Regions from separate parts of the Salinivibrio sp. ML323 genome, predicted to be linked through region 1. Evidence: predicted binding sites of a transcription regulator. Region 1 holds the regulator's gene; each other region holds the start of a gene.

Region 1 (4,404 bases):
TAAAGCGTTATTATTCAAGCGTTTTGCCGGTTTGGACTCGATTGATATTGAAGTGAAACACCGCACTATCGATGAGTTCGTTGATACCGTGGCCAATATTGCTGACACCTTTGGCGGTATCAACCTCGAAGATATTAAAGCCCCTGATTGTTTTGAAATTGAAAAACAACTGATTGCACGGTGCGAAGTGCCTGTATTGCAWGATGACCAACACGGTACTGCCATCGTGACTGCTGCCGGCATGCTTAACGCGCTCGAGCTACAAGGCAAAGATATCCGTGAGGCGACGGTGGTGTGCATGGGTGCTGGCGCGGCCGCGGTTGCCTGTATGGAGCTATTAATAAAATGTGGTGCGCAGCGAGAAAAAATCTATATGTTGGATCGTAAAGGCGTGATCCATACGCGTCGTGATGATATCAACAAATACAAGCAGCTGTTTGCCAATAACACCGATAAACGTACCCTCGAAGATGTGATTGAAGGCGCGGACATGTTCGTTGGCGTATCTGGCCCTGACTTACTCTCACCAGAGGCCTTGAAGCTGATGGCAGACAAGCCCGTGATATTTGCCTGCTCGAATCCGGATCCTGAAATCCACCCGGATGTGGCACATCAAGTCCGGGATGATCTGATCATGGGAACCGGGCGTTCGGATTATCCCAACCAGGTCAATAACGTACTTTGTTTCCCGTTTATTTTCCGTGGTGCATTGGATGTGCGTGCCAGTGAAATTAACGATGCGATGAAACTGGCCGCGGTCGAGGCCATTCGCAGTTTGGCCAAAGAGCCGGTGCCACAAACAGTATTAGACGCCGCCGGCTTGTCTTCGCTCAGCTTTGGTCCTGATTACATCATTCCCAAGCCCATGGACGCGCGTTTGTTGCCGAAAGTAGCACGTGCAGTGGCGCTGGCGGCCGTCGAAACCGGCGTAGCTCGTATCGAGATGCCAGAAAACTATATGATGTAGCGAGGCATGTTGTCATGCGTAAGTGGCAGACAGCACGATGCTGCAGGTAATGAAAAACCCGCCGGTTGGCGGGTTTTTTTAGTATTCGCTATCGTCGAATTCGATACCCAGCTCTTTCATGATCCGACGCGCTTCGGCGGGGATGCTGTCGGGTTTATCCTTACGGATATCGTCATCGGTTGGCAGAGGTTGACCGGTGTAGGCATGAAGAAATGCCTCACACAACAACTCGCTGTTGGTCGCGTGACGCAGGTTTTGCACCTGACGACGAGTGCGCTCATCAGTAAGAATTTTTAGTACTTTTAATGGGATAGAGACGGTGATCTTCTTTACCTGCTCTTTCTTTTTACCATGTTCGGCATACGGATTAATGTAGTCGCCGTTCCACTGCGCCATGTCTCACCTATCTTGATTAAGGAATACCCAGGATGATGCTGCGGAGATTTTAGCTATATTAACCGCCACATGCAAAGGAGTGTAGACGTCTAGAAGTATTGACGTCCCAAAAAGCGACGGGTAAGGTGGCAGTATGACGCCTGGATCACGCCCACCATGCGCAAACAGACTAGCAAGGACAGATAATGACAGAGAAAAAAACCGACACCATCGCCGTTCGCACTGGGATTGGCACCGACACCCAGCACCATGCGGTAGTGCCTCCCTTGTATTTATCGACCAATTACCGTTTCCCGGCTCTGGGGGATGTGCCTACCTACGACTACGCGCGAGGCGGCAACCCAACGCGTGCGCAGTTGGAACAAGCGCTGACTGACTTAGAGGGGGGCGCGGGTGCGGTAGTGACTAACTGTGGCATGTCGGCGATAAACTTGGTGTTATCTCTATTGGAGGCGGGTGATCATATCGTCGCCCCGCACGATTGTTATGGCGGCACCTATCGCTTGCTCGAATCACGCGCCAAACAAGGCATTTGGCAGGTGAGTTTTGTCGATCAATCCGACCATGAGGGGTTGGCGCAGGCATTGGCTAAGCAGCCCAAGTTGGTGCTGGTGGAAACTCCATCTAATCCACTTCTACGCGTGGTCGATATCGCAGAAATAAGCCAAAAGGCCCATCAAGTTGGGGCCCGGGTGGTGGTGGATAACACCTTTTTATCGCCCGCCTTGCAAAAGCCGTTTGCGCTGGGCGCGGATATGGTGGTCCATTCCACCACCAAGTTTATTAATGGTCACTCCGATATTGTCGGTGGCGCGGTGGTCGCGCGTACGGATGAATTGGCAGACACACTGGCTTGGTGGGGAAATTGCCTAGGGGCGACGGGCAATGCCTTTGACAGTTATATGACATTGCGAGGGTTGCGTACACTGGGCGCGCGCGTTAAACAACACCAGCACAACACTGAAGCGGTACTGAGCTACCTACAAACGGTGCCGGCGGTGCGGAAAATATACTATCCCGGGTTGGCCTCTCACCCTGGTCACCAAATTGCTGCGCGTCAGCAAGCGGGGTTTGGTAGCATGCTGAGCCTAGAGTTAGAGACCGACCAAGCTGGTGTGGCGCGGTTTATTGACGGCCTTTCGTTATTTGCTCTGGCCGAATCGCTAGGGGGCGTGGAAAGCTTGATCACTCACCCTGGCTCGATGACGCACCGAGCTATGAGTGACGCCGCGCAAGCAGAAGCCGGCATTTCGCCGACCTTATTACGCTTGTCGATTGGATTAGAAGATGCGCAAGATTTGGTCGCCGATTTGGCGAATGCTTTTGCCCGTTTAGGGGACAACCCCCGATAGAGGCTGCGCCGCCGTGCGCGCCGTTTTACCGAGATTGATAGACATTAAGAGAGACCTTGCCATGCATGCGCAACCGATGGAAACGTCCCCAGAGTCACCACGCCAATTACACAAGTTTGGTGGCAGTAGCCTTGCGAGCCCTGATTGCTATCGCCGCGTGGTCGATGTATTGACCGCGCATGCGAGCCAGCAAGACTTGATCGTGGTGTCTGCGGCAGGAAAAACCACTAACCAGCTGATCATGTGGTTGGCGCAATTAGACAAGGATGGACGAGTGGCGCATGAGACCTTACAAACGGTGCGCGCCTTCCAGCAAGATTTGATTGAAAACTTGGTGGATGGAGAGACAAAACAACAGCTAGTGGATGCACTTTATGCGGATATTGCCACCATCGCGTCGCTGGGCGATAAGGGCGTGAGTGAAAATGACAAAGCTTACGTGCAAGGTTTTGGTGAGGTCTGGTCGGCGCGCCTGTTGGCCCAGTTATTGAAGCAGCATCAGCGTGCGGCGGTGATGTTAGACTCACGCCAGTGTTTGCGCGCCGAGCGCGCCGCTCAACCAGAAGTGGATCGGGGGGCGTCCTGGCCTTTACTGCAAAATCAGCTTTCGCAGCATAGCGATACACATGTGGTGATCACTGGCTTTATGGCACAAAACCAAGCGGGAGAGACGGTGCTGTTGGGGCGCAATGGCTCCGATTACTCGGCTACTGTCTTGGGGGCGCTGGCGGGCGTCAGCCGTGTGACTATTTGGAGTGATGTCGCCGGGGTGTATAGCGCCGATCCTCGCCATGTTGATAATGCCTGTTTGCTACCTTTGATTCGTCTTGACGAGGCGGGCGAGCTGGCGCGTCTTGCCGCTCCCGTGCTGCATAGCCGCACCTTACAGCCGGTGGCGCAAAGTGCCACCGACCTAACCTTGCGTTGCACCCAAGCGCCGGATAGCGGCTCAACACGTATTGAACGCGTATTAGCCACCGGGCGCGGGGCAAAAATCATTACGGCGTTGGATGAGGTAAGCTTACTCCAGTTTGATGTTGCGCGAGGACAAGACTTTCAGGCGATAAAGCAGGAGCTTAGTCGGATTTTGTCACAGCTGAAGGTGCAGCCACTGGCAACCGATTATCAAGACGATCAATACCGAATATTGTTGGCATTTACCACAGAAGTGGTGGCGCTAGTAATGGCGCAAATTCAAGATGCTGGCCTTTCGGCTGAACTCAAACTGCGTGAAGGCTTTACCATGGTGGCGGCTGTAGGAGCGGGCGTGGTGAACAATCCCGTCCATTGCCATGGCTTTTATCAACAATTGAAATCCCAACCGGTGGAGTTTATCAGTGAGTCTGCGTCTGGACTGAGCATGGTGGCGATCCTTCGCCAAGTACATACTCAAGCCCTCGTCGCTAGCTTGCATGATGCCTTGTTTCAAGCCCAGCGCCGGATCGGTTTGGTGTTGGTGGGCAAAGGCAATATTGGCACCCGCTGGTTAAGCCTTTTTGCCGAGCAAAAAGCACACCTGGAAAAACGCCATGGCAAGGAAGTGTCATTGATCTCAGTGGTGGACAGTCGCAACCAGTGGCTTGATTTCGCCGGCATTGATGCCACGCAGGTATTAGAGGGGTTTGATGAGCGTTGCGAGCCTTATTTTGATGACGAATGGCTCACCCGCTTACTTAATCACCCGTATGA
Region 2 (4,404 bases), on a different contig from region 1:
AGGCTGGCCTTCTTCAGGGCGGCCGAGGTGAGAGGTCACCATGACTTTTGCACCGGCTTCTAAGCAGTGCTTAATCGTAGGCAATGATGCCAAAATACGTGCATCAGAGGTCACTTTACCGTCTTTTACAGGCACGTTCAGATCAGCACGGATAAACACACGCTTTCCGGCAAGATCTAAGTCGGTCATCTTAATTACAGACATATGGTCCTCGCTATAAGGTTGCAAATTGAAACTGATTTAATCAGGGCAACACCCCACCCACGCTTGCGTCTATTACGCCATGGCAAGTGTGGTATCTAACATTCGGTTGGCAAAGCCCCACTCGTTATCACACCAAACCAGCGTTTTAATCAGCTGGTGATCACTGACCCGTGTTTGCGATCCATCGACAATGGCGCTGTGCGAGTCGTGGTTAAAGTCAATCGATACCAAGGGCGCTTCGGTATAATCCAGTATACCGTCTAATGTACATCGAGATGCCGTCTGCAGAGCTTGATTTACGTCATTAACTTTCACTTTAGTACGTACAGTGACACTTAAATCCATCGCTGTCACGTTTATCGTCGGCACACGGACCGAGATCGCCTCAAATTTGTCAGAAAATTTCGGAAAAATCCTACCAATTCCAACATGGAGTTTGGTATCCACTGGAATAATAGACTGGCTGGCAGTACGTGTGCGGCGCAGATCAGAGTGATACGCATCAATCACCTGCTGATCATTCATTGAAGAATGAATGGTGGTGATGGTGCCGGACTCAATCCCAAAGTGTTCGTCCAAGGCTTTGATCACCGGGACGATACAATTAGTGGTACAAGAACCATTGGAAACAATGCGGTCATCGGCGGTCAATGCATCATGATTGACCCCGTAAATAACGGTTCTATCCACGTCTTGGCTGGCGGGGTGAGAGAAAAGGACTTTTTTAGCGCCCGCGGCAATATGGGCCTCCCCATCTTGACGCGTACCAAATTTGCCCGTGCAGTCCAAGACAATATCCACATCAAGGTCACGCCAAGGTAAAAGCTGAAGTTCCGGTAAGTGAAGCAGACGAATGCTGTCGGTGGCGACAAACAAGTGTTCTTGGTTATAGGAAACCGGCCAGCCGAACCGACCATGGCTTGAGTCATATTGCAGCAGATGCGCCATCGCCTCTGGCTCTGCGAGCTCATTAATCGCGACCACTTGAATGCGATCGTGCTTGCCACTCTCATACAGGGCTCGCAATACACTGCGCCCTATACGACCAAATCCATTAATTGCGACTCTTAATGCCATGTCCATCGGTGCTCGTTTAACGATGACGCACAGTGTATCTCAAGCACGTAAAAGACGCACGTGTTGTGTGATCTCAACCAAGAGCTGTATACGCTTTGTCTCCTTTCGCCTTGTGATGACTTAAGGCTTGGTAACTCTCCTAAATGCTCGCCTTTGCTATACTTTAATAAACCCCATATGCATCATCTGACTTGCGTTTATCACAATTGCGAATAAAATAGACGTCTAGAAGTTAAAACATCTGAGATGATCGGCGGTGCGCGTTAATACGTATCGTCAGTTTCCCTGATAATCAATGAGAGTGTCACATGGCTAAGCACCTGTTTACCTCAGAGTCCGTCTCTGAAGGCCATCCTGATAAAATCGCAGATCAGATTTCTGATGCTGTTTTGGATGCCATCCTTGAGCAAGACCCCAAAGCACGCGTCGCCTGCGAAACCTATGTTAAAACTGGCATGGTAATGGTAGGTGGGGAAGTGACGACCTCGGCTTGGGTCGACATTGAAGAGCTTACTCGTCAAACCGTTCAAGATATTGGCTATATCCACTCTGATATGGGCTTTGATGCCAACTCTTGCGCGGTATTGAATACCATTGGTAAACAATCCCCAGACATCAACCAAGGGGTTGATCGCGCCGACCCGAAAGATCAGGGCGCTGGCGACCAAGGGATCATGTTTGGCTTTGCCACCAATGAGACCAATGTGCTGATGCCTGCTCCTATTACCTATTCACACCGTTTGGTGGAGCGCCAAGCGCAAGTGCGCAAAGATGGCACCTTAGACTGGTTACGCCCAGATGCGAAAAGCCAGGTCACCTTTGCGTATGACAACGGCAAAATTGCCGGTATTGATGCCGTCGTACTTTCCACACAGCATTGCGACAGTATTTCAACCGAGGATCTGCGCGAGGCGGTGATGGAAGAAATCATCAAGCCTGTGTTGCCGGCGGAATGGCTGACCAAAGACACCAAGTATTTCATTAACCCAACGGGTCGGTTTGTGATTGGCGGGCCAATGGGCGATTGTGGTTTGACAGGCCGTAAGATCATTGTTGACACCTATGGCGGGGCAGCCCGTCACGGTGGCGGGGCGTTCTCAGGAAAAGATCCCTCAAAAGTGGATCGCTCTGCCGCTTACGCCGCGCGCTATGTGGCCAAAAACATTGTTGCCGCAGGCCTTGCCGACCGTTGTGAAATTCAACTGTCTTACGCGATTGGCGTCGCCGAGCCGACGTCCATCATGGTCGAGACCTTCGGCACTGAAAAAGTCGCACCAGCGGTGATCATTAAAGCGGTACGTGAGCACTTCGACTTACGTCCGTATGGTTTGCAAGAAATGCTGGATTTGTTACAGCCTATCTATAAGCAAACGGCTGCGTATGGCCACTTTGGTCGCGACATCTTCCCTTGGGAGAAAACCGACAAAGCGGAGCTGTTGCGCGACTTTGCCAAGCTCGGGTAACCTTAGGCGACTCAGTGCTTTTAAGGGAAGCCTCGGCTTCCCTTTTTTGATCGCAGCAAGGACGACCACTTATGTCTTGTGCTTATGACACCCCAGAAAAATCCGCTCATGCATTACAACAGGCAGCGCTCTCACACGCCCAGCAATGTATTGATGTGGCTAACCAGCAATTGGACACCCAGCTGACCTACCCCGTGGTTGGTTTTACACTGCGGGGCAAGTCGGCCGGTACTGCGCATCCAGCCCAATGGCGCGTCCGGTTTAATCCTGTTCTTTTGCAACAAGCACCCGACACCTTTTTTGACGAAGTGATCCCTCATGAAGTCTGTCATTTGGTCACCTTTGCGTTATACGGTCGGGTGAAGCCGCATGGTCCTGAGTGGCGTTCGTTGATGAACCAGGTCTTTAACGCCCCTGCCAATACCACCCACCAGCTTGATATCAGCGCCGTGCAGGGTAAAACCTTTGCTTACTACTGTGATTGCGGGCCTGTCGCCTTATCCATTCGCCGTCACAATAAAATACAACGCGGCCAAGCCATCTATCGCTGCAACCGCTGCCAACAGCCACTGACACGCAGTGGTGAAGGATCAGAATAGTTTGCTTTTTCGTCCCTCGTCCCCATAGTAGTGACAGAGCCTATCGTCCCTTTGGTCATGTTACACTGAGGGCGACTTGAACATGGAACACGAGCACAATGCGAATTCCTCGAATTTATCACCCAGCACCGTTACCCGAACAAGGCACGGTGATCTTAAGCGATGAAGCGGCGAACCATCTCGGTCGCGTCCTGCGTATGCAGGCAGAGCAGCCCATTTTGCTCTTTGATGGTAGCGGCGCGCAATTTCCTGCCACACTGACACAAGTGAGTAAAAAACAGGTGTCTGCCACCATTACCGCTCGCGAATCATACAGTGTCGAGTCACCACTTGACTTTGAACTAGGCCAAGTGATTTCGCGCGGCGAAAAGATGGAATTTACCATTCAAAAGTCGGTCGAGTTAGGCGTGAATACCATCACCCCGCTTTTGTCAGCTCGCTGCGGCGTCAAGCTCAATGCTGAGCGACTCGAGAAAAAGCGCCAACAATGGCAAAAAATTGCCATTGGCGCCTGCGAACAAAGCGGCCGTAATGTCGTCCCCACCATTAATCCGGTGATCAATCTCTATACATGGTGTCAGCAGACGTTTGAAGGCTTGAAGCTAAACCTGCATCCGCGTGCATCCTACTCTATCAACACGCTTCCCGACGCGCCTCAAAAACTGCGTTTACTGATTGGCCCGGAGGGCGGGTTATCTGATGACGAGATTGCGATGACACGCGAACACAACTTTGAAGAAATCCTATTGGGCCCACGCGTGTTGCGAACAGAAACCGCGGCACTGACTGCCATCACGGCCTTGCAGGTCCGTTTTGGCGACCTGGGTTAACTGGCAAGCAGGAGAAAAATGATGAAAATAGGTATAGTGATGGATCCCATTGAGGCCATCAGTGTGAAAAAAGACTCCACGTTTGCCATGATGCTGGCAGCACAAAAACGCGGCTGGGACCTGCATTACATTCAGATGGATGACATGTCGATGCAGCAAGGTGACCCTTATGCCCGCACTCACAGCGTCACCGTGATGGATAACCCAGAACAGTGGTATCAAATCAAGCAA
Region 3 (2,121 bases), on a different contig from region 1:
CATCTAAGCGCGAAGCTGGCCCCGAGATGAGTCATCCCTAGAGCTTCGAGCTCTCTAAAGGGTTGTCGTAGACGACGACGTTGATAGGCAGGGTGTGTAAGCGCTGTGAGGCGTTGAGCTAACCTGTACTAATGGCCCGTGKGGCTTAACCATACAACACCCAAGCGGTTTTGGGTCGGACTTGAAATAAGCCAGTTGATTGTGGCGAGAACGAARAGCTTTCTAGATTACGTGTTTTGACTGAAAAGTGAAGACACACCAAATTTTGCTTGGCGACCATAGCGCTTTGGACCCACCTGACTCCATGCCGAACTCAGTAGTGAAACGAAGCAGCGCCGATGGTAGTGTGGGGTCTCCCCATGTGAGAGTAGGACATCGCCAGGCTCTCATTGCTTATCTTGTTGATAGCTCGATGCTTTTGATATCTGCGATGCTCATGTATTGGCATACACTGCGCGTCTCGATTCAAAATCCTCATCGCATCAAACAAGATAATCTAATTAGAGCTTAGTATTAGGCTTTAGTTAGCAAACATTTAAGTATCAAAGCAGATTGACGTAAGACTTTGATGAAGCGTTTTCGCTGATATAGCTCAGTTGGTAGAGCGCACCCTTGGTAAGGGTGAGGTCGGCAGTTCAAATCTGCCTATCAGCACCAGAATTTTCTTGGCGGCCATAGCGTAACGGCACCACCTGAACCCATGCCGAACTCAGAAGTGAAACGTTGCTGCGCCGATGGTAGTGTGGGGTCTCCCCATGTGAGAGTAGGTCACTGCCAAGAGCTTTTTTGAAGCCCTCCGCATTCGCGGAGGGCTTTTTTCGTTTCTGTCTCTCTTATCAATACTGTCTTCTCCTATGCTTAAAACAATGTTGGTCTAAGGGTGATCACTGCTTGAGCTTAATCAGTGACTAGGTTATGTTATTAGATATCTGGACGTCTAAACATCTCTAGGAGGCAGTGATGCCGATTAAAATCCCGGATCAGCTCCCCGCGACTAATATCCTAAGGCGTGAAAACATATTCGTAATGACCGAGACGCGCGCGGTGAGTCAAAACATCCGCCCGCTGAAGGTGCTGCTGCTCAACCTGATGCCAAAGAAAATCGAGACGGAAACGCAATTTATGCGTCTACTCTCTAACAGTCCTTTGCAAGTGGATGTTGAGCTTTTACGGATAGATAACCGGCCAAGCAAAAATACGCCAACCGAGCATCTCGATACCTTCTACCGTCAGTTTGAGGCCGTTCGCGGACGTAATTTCGATGGTCTTATCGTGACAGGCGCGCCACTCGGGTTGGTACAGTTCGAGGATGTGATTTACTGGGAGCATTTACAGGATGTGATGAATTGGGCGCACCAACACGTTACTTCAACCCTCTATATCTGTTGGGCCGCGCAAGCGGGCTTAAAGCTACTTTACGACTTGCCAAAGAAAACTCGTAAGGAGAAGTTATCGGGTGTCTATCAGCACGACATTAATGCTGACTTATGCAAACATCCGCTATTACGCGGCTTTGATGATAGTTTCTTAGCGCCCCACTCGCGCTATGCGGATTTTTCGCCTAACTATCTTGCAGAGCATACGGATCTCGACATCTTAGCAACCTCTAATGAAGCGGGTACCTATCTGGCGGCGACGAAAGATAAGCGCAATGTGTTTGTCACCGGTCACCCTGAGTATGATTCTCATAGCTTGCATCATGAATATCATCGGGATTTAGAAGAAGGGATGGAGCCGGCTGTCCCCCTTAATTATTACCCGGATGACGATCCTTCCCAGCCACCGTATGTGAGTTGGCGCAGCCATGGCCATTTACTGTTTGCCAACTGGCTAAACTATTGTGTTTACCAGCAAACGCCCTTCGACTTGGATACCTTCTCTGCGTCTAACTTTACCCTGGATGAATAAAAAAAGGCGCCCGCGGACGCCTTTTGCTTAGGGAGCTGTGTGGATTTAGGTTTGATGTGTATCCATTTCGTCTTGTGCTGCGTTTGCTTTATCAACCATGCCTGTCATGGTTGAGCCTTGCACCAAAATGGAAAACACCACCACCGCGTAGGTCATGATGAGGATCAGCTCGCGAACATCGATATTTTTTTCCGGCACCACCATGATGCCAGC
Region 4 (4,404 bases), on a different contig from region 1:
CCATCGCCATCGCCAGTGCGAGACCGCCACGTAACCCACCCCAGCTTAATATACGCACCGCCCAAGGGTTATAAGAACGAAAGCGGTTGAAACCGAGATAGCACATTTTCACGCTAATAAAACGGGCGAGAAGCACAATAGGAACCACCGCCGCCATAATGATCCAGTCTTCTTTATGGAAACTGATTTGCAGCAAGCTAACCCCGATGAGGAGAAAGAGTAGGCTGTTAAGAAATTCATCGACTAATTCCCAGAAGTGGTCGAGGTGATCTTCACTTTCTTTGGAAAAGCCAATAAAGCGGGTCCAGTTACCGATCATGATCCCCGATACCACCATTGCCAGCGGGCCAGAGACATGCAGCATATCGGCCAAGACATAGCCAGCGCTGGGGATAGCCAGCGTTAATAGCAATTCCATCGAGTGATCGTTAGTGGCACAAATCAAGCGATGGAAAAGATAGCCCAGCACTAGGCCATATAAAACCCCGCCAACGGCTTCTTGTAAAAACAAGGCAATGGTACCGCCCACCGTCGGGTTGTTGTCGCCAAAGGCTAGGGTAAAAAGGGTCACAAAGATCACGATACCCACACCATCATTGAATAATGACTCTCCCTCAATTTGTGTGGTGATCCGCGTCGGTGCTTGCAGCTTTTTGACGATAGCAAGCACAGCGATGGGGTCGGTGGGCGATATCAGCGCGCCAAATAACAGGCAGTAGAGGAAATCAAAGGGGATGCCAATCAGTTGAAACACGCCCCAGATACCGGAGCCGATTAACAACACAGAGACCAATAGCCCGCCGATCACCAGGGTTGTGATCTCCCACTTTTGGTCGGAGAAAGAGGGAAGCTTGACGCCAATCCCCCCTGCGAAGAGCAAAAAGCCGAGGACGCCTTTGAGCAAAAACGTATCAAAGTGGATATCTGTCAGTATTTGCTCGGCCATGGCTTTTAGTGGAATTGCTTGGTATTGACCGGCGATCACTATCAGCAAAGACAGTAGGAGCGAGCTGGCGGTGATGGCGATCGTGGTTTGTACTCGGCTGATTTTACTATTAATAAAAGCGATAAAGATGGCTGCAGCAGCCATAAAGCTGAGGATTGCGTAGGTTGACATGCCGCTTCCTAGTGCAATGAGGGAATGAAAAAGTGTGTCGAAATATTAATAGAAATCGCTTTCAAAACGAACAGCTGAATTGAAATAGATCAAAATAAATTGTTATTTATAGACGTCTAGATTTCCATTTCCGCTGTGGTAGGATGAAATGACTGCAACGAGGAAGATGATAAGCGTAATAGTATGGACCGACTAACACAGCAACTGCGCGACCGTATTCTAGTGATCGATGGTGGCATGGGCACCATGATCCAAGGTTTGGCACTGAGCGAAGCCGATTATCGTGGCCAACGTTTTAAAGATTGGCACTGTGATGTGAAAGGCAATAACGATCTCTTGGTGCTGACGCAGCCTGATAAGATCGCTTCGCTACACAGTGATTATCTGGCGGCGGGCGCGGACATTATTGAAACCAACACCTTTAACGCCACCCAAATCGCGATGGCTGATTACGACATGCAGGCGCTGAGTGCGGAAATCAACGGCGCGGCAGCCCGGCTTGCGCGTGAGGTTGCTGATTCGTGGACGGCGAAAACGCCGGATAAACCCCGTTTTGTCGCGGGCGTGTTAGGGCCGACGAACCGAACGTGTTCAATCTCTCCAGACGTGAATGACCCGGGCTTTCGCAATGTCAGCTTTGATCAGTTAGTCGACGTGTATGCCGAGTCCACCGAAGCGCTCATTGACGGCGGTGTTGATATCATCATGTTGGAGACCATTTTTGATACCTTGAATGCCAAAGCATGCGCGTTTGCGGTTGAAAAGGTCTTTGATGCCCGCGGTTTTCGCTTACCCATTATGATCTCCGGCACCATCACTGATGCGTCTGGACGCACCTTATCCGGACAAACCACCGCCGCTTTTTATCACTCGTTGCGTCATGTTGAGCCACTGTCGTTTGGCTTAAACTGCGCACTTGGGCCAGCTGAATTGCGCCAGTATGTCAAAGAGCTGAGCGATATTTGTGAGGGCTTTGTCTCCGTCCACCCCAATGCGGGGTTGCCCAACGCCTTTGGCGAGTATGAGCTTTCTCCCGAAGAGATGGCGACACACATTGATGAGTGGGCGGCGTCTGGCTTTATCAACTTGGTCGGGGGGTGCTGTGGCACTACGCCCGAACATATTCAAGCGATTAGCGACGCGGTGAAGCAACATGCGCCACGCGCGCTTCCTGATCATCCTGTGGCATGCCGTTTGTCTGGGCTCGAGCCCCTGACCATTAATGCTGATAGCTTGTTCGTCAACGTGGGGGAGCGCACCAATGTCACCGGCTCAGCACGCTTTAAACGCTTAATCGTTGAAGAGCAATATGACGAAGCGCTTGAAGTGGCATTGCAGCAAGTGGAGAACGGCGCCCAAATCATCGATATCAATATGGATGAGGGCATGTTGGATGCCGAAAAGGCCATGGTGCGATTTCTCAACCTTTGCGCGGGGGAGCCGGATATTGCCCGTGTGCCTGTGATGATTGATTCCTCCAAATGGGAGGTGATTGAAGCTGGCCTCAAGTGCATTCAAGGTAAAGGCATCGTCAACTCTATTTCGCTCAAAGAAGGAGAAGAAGCCTTTCTACACCAAGCACGTTTAGTCCGTCGCTATGGCGCGGCAGTGATCGTGATGGCGTTTGATGAGCAAGGACAGGCTGATACCCAGGCGCGGAAAGTGGAAATCTGTACGCGGGCCTATCACCTTCTGGTCGAGCAAGTTGGCTTTCCACCGGAAGACATTATTTTCGATCCTAATATTTTTGCGGTTGCCACCGGCATTGATGAGCACAATAACTACGCGGTTGATTTCATCAACGCCGTGGCCGACATTAAACAAACTCTGCCGCATGCCATGATCTCGGGCGGCGTCTCAAATGTGTCGTTTTCGTTTCGAGGCAACAATCCCGTCCGTGAGGCTATTCATGCGGTGTTTTTGTATCACTGCATCAAAAATGGCATGGACATGGGGATCGTCAATGCCGGTCAATTGGCGATTTATGATGATTTATCCGAGTCTTTGCGCCTAGCAGTGGAAGATGTGGTTCTCAACAAAGACGATGGGGCGACAGAGCGTTTGCTGGACATCGCCGACAGCTATCGCGATAGCGGGGAGAGCGAGGTCGCAGAAACCGCAGAGTGGCGTAGTTGGCCAGTGGAAAAGCGCCTTGAACATGCACTGGTCAAAGGCATTACCGAGTTTATTGTTGAAGATACCGAGCTGGCTCGCGCCGCGGCAAGTAAACCTCTAGAAGTGATTGAAGGCCCGTTGATGGCAGGCATGAACGTGGTCGGGGATTTGTTTGGTGAAGGCAAGATGTTCCTGCCACAAGTGGTGAAGTCGGCACGGGTGATGAAGCAGGCGGTGGCTTACCTTGAGCCCTACATCAATGCTGAAAAGCAGCAAGGACAGACCAATGGCAAGATCTTGCTCGCCACGGTCAAAGGGGATGTGCATGACATTGGCAAAAACATTGTTGGTGTGGTGCTGCAATGTAATAACTTCGAGATTATTGATCTCGGCGTGATGGTGCCGACCGATAAAATCCTGTCGGTGGCGCGAGAAGAAAACGTCGATATTATTGGTCTATCTGGCCTGATTACCCCATCGTTAGATGAGATGGTGAACGTGGCGAAAGAGATGGAGCGCCAAGGATTTGATATTCCTCTACTTATTGGCGGCGCGACCACGTCCAAAGCCCATACCGCGGTGAAAATTGAGCAGCATTACCATGCGCCCGTGGTCTATGTGCCCAACGCGTCACGTGCGGTGGGGGTATGCTCATCGTTATTATCCGAGACGCAGCGACCGGATTTTGTAGCCCGTTTAGCTAAAGACTATGCCGCTGTACGTGAGCAGCACCAGCGTAAAACCCCGCGCACGGCACCGGTGTCCCTTGAGCAGGCGCGCGACAATAAGTGGCAAACGGATTGGACAAACTATGTGCCTCCGCAACCGGCGAAGCCGGGCGTCCATGTGTACGATGATGTCTCGATAGCAACCTTACGTCAGTATATCGACTGGACACCCTTCTTTATGACTTGGTCACTTAGTGGCAAATTCCCGGCGATTTTGGATCACGAACTGGTGGGTGAGGAAGCGCGTCGTTTGTACCAGGACGCCAATGCTTGGCTCGATCGTTTCGAGGCAGAAGGCTTGGTGGCGGCAAAAGGGGTGTGTGGCCTCTTTCCTGCCAATAGCATTGATGATGATATTGAGGTCTATGAGGATGGGTCTCGCCAAGCGACGCTCACTATACTGAACCACTTGCGCCAGCAAACGAAAAAGCCACGTGGTGCCAA

What was found. The regulator MetJ, encoded in region 1, represses methionine synthesis genes. The targets are predictions, from matches to a motif close to TTAGACNTNTANANGTCTAA.
Region 2: the regulator MetJ is predicted to act here: its motif matches at 1,499-1,518, upstream of metK (methionine adenosyltransferase).
Region 3: the regulator MetJ is predicted to act here: its motif matches at 922-941, upstream of metA (homoserine O-acetyltransferase MetA).
Region 4: the regulator MetJ is predicted to act here: its motif matches at 1,226-1,245, upstream of metH (methionine synthase).

The regions. Positions count from the first base shown of each region.
Region 1 covers NZ_MUES01000006.1:56,133-60,536, reverse strand. The annotation lists gene BZG13_RS06060 (malic enzyme-like NAD(P)-binding protein) at 1-967, shown strand, start outside; gene metJ (met regulon transcriptional regulator MetJ) at 1,046-1,363, opposite strand; gene metB (cystathionine gamma-synthase) at 1,549-2,715, shown strand; gene BZG13_RS06045 (bifunctional aspartate kinase/homoserine dehydrogenase II) at 2,777-4,404, shown strand, end outside.
Region 2 covers NZ_MUES01000027.1:19,459-23,862, forward strand. The annotation lists gene BZG13_RS12635 (phosphoglycerate kinase) at 1-204, opposite strand, end outside; gene epd (erythrose-4-phosphate dehydrogenase) at 277-1,281, opposite strand; gene metK (methionine adenosyltransferase) at 1,590-2,744, shown strand; gene BZG13_RS12650 (SprT family zinc-dependent metalloprotease) at 2,816-3,343, shown strand; gene rsmE (16S rRNA (uracil(1498)-N(3))-methyltransferase) at 3,442-4,173, shown strand; gene gshB (glutathione synthase) at 4,192-4,404, shown strand, end outside.
Region 3 covers NZ_MUES01000001.1:23-2,143, forward strand. The annotation lists partial or broken rRNA gene BZG13_RS00005 (23S ribosomal RNA) at 1-153, shown strand, start outside; rRNA gene rrf (5S ribosomal RNA) at 269-384, shown strand; tRNA gene BZG13_RS00015 (tRNA-Thr) at 582-657, shown strand; rRNA gene rrf (5S ribosomal RNA) at 665-780, shown strand; gene metA (homoserine O-acetyltransferase MetA) at 961-1,908, shown strand; gene BZG13_RS00030 (cation:proton antiporter) at 1,954-2,121, opposite strand, start outside.
Region 4 covers NZ_MUES01000001.1:2,152-6,555, forward strand. The annotation lists gene BZG13_RS00030 (cation:proton antiporter) at 1-1,117, opposite strand, end outside; gene metH (methionine synthase) at 1,301-4,404, shown strand, end outside.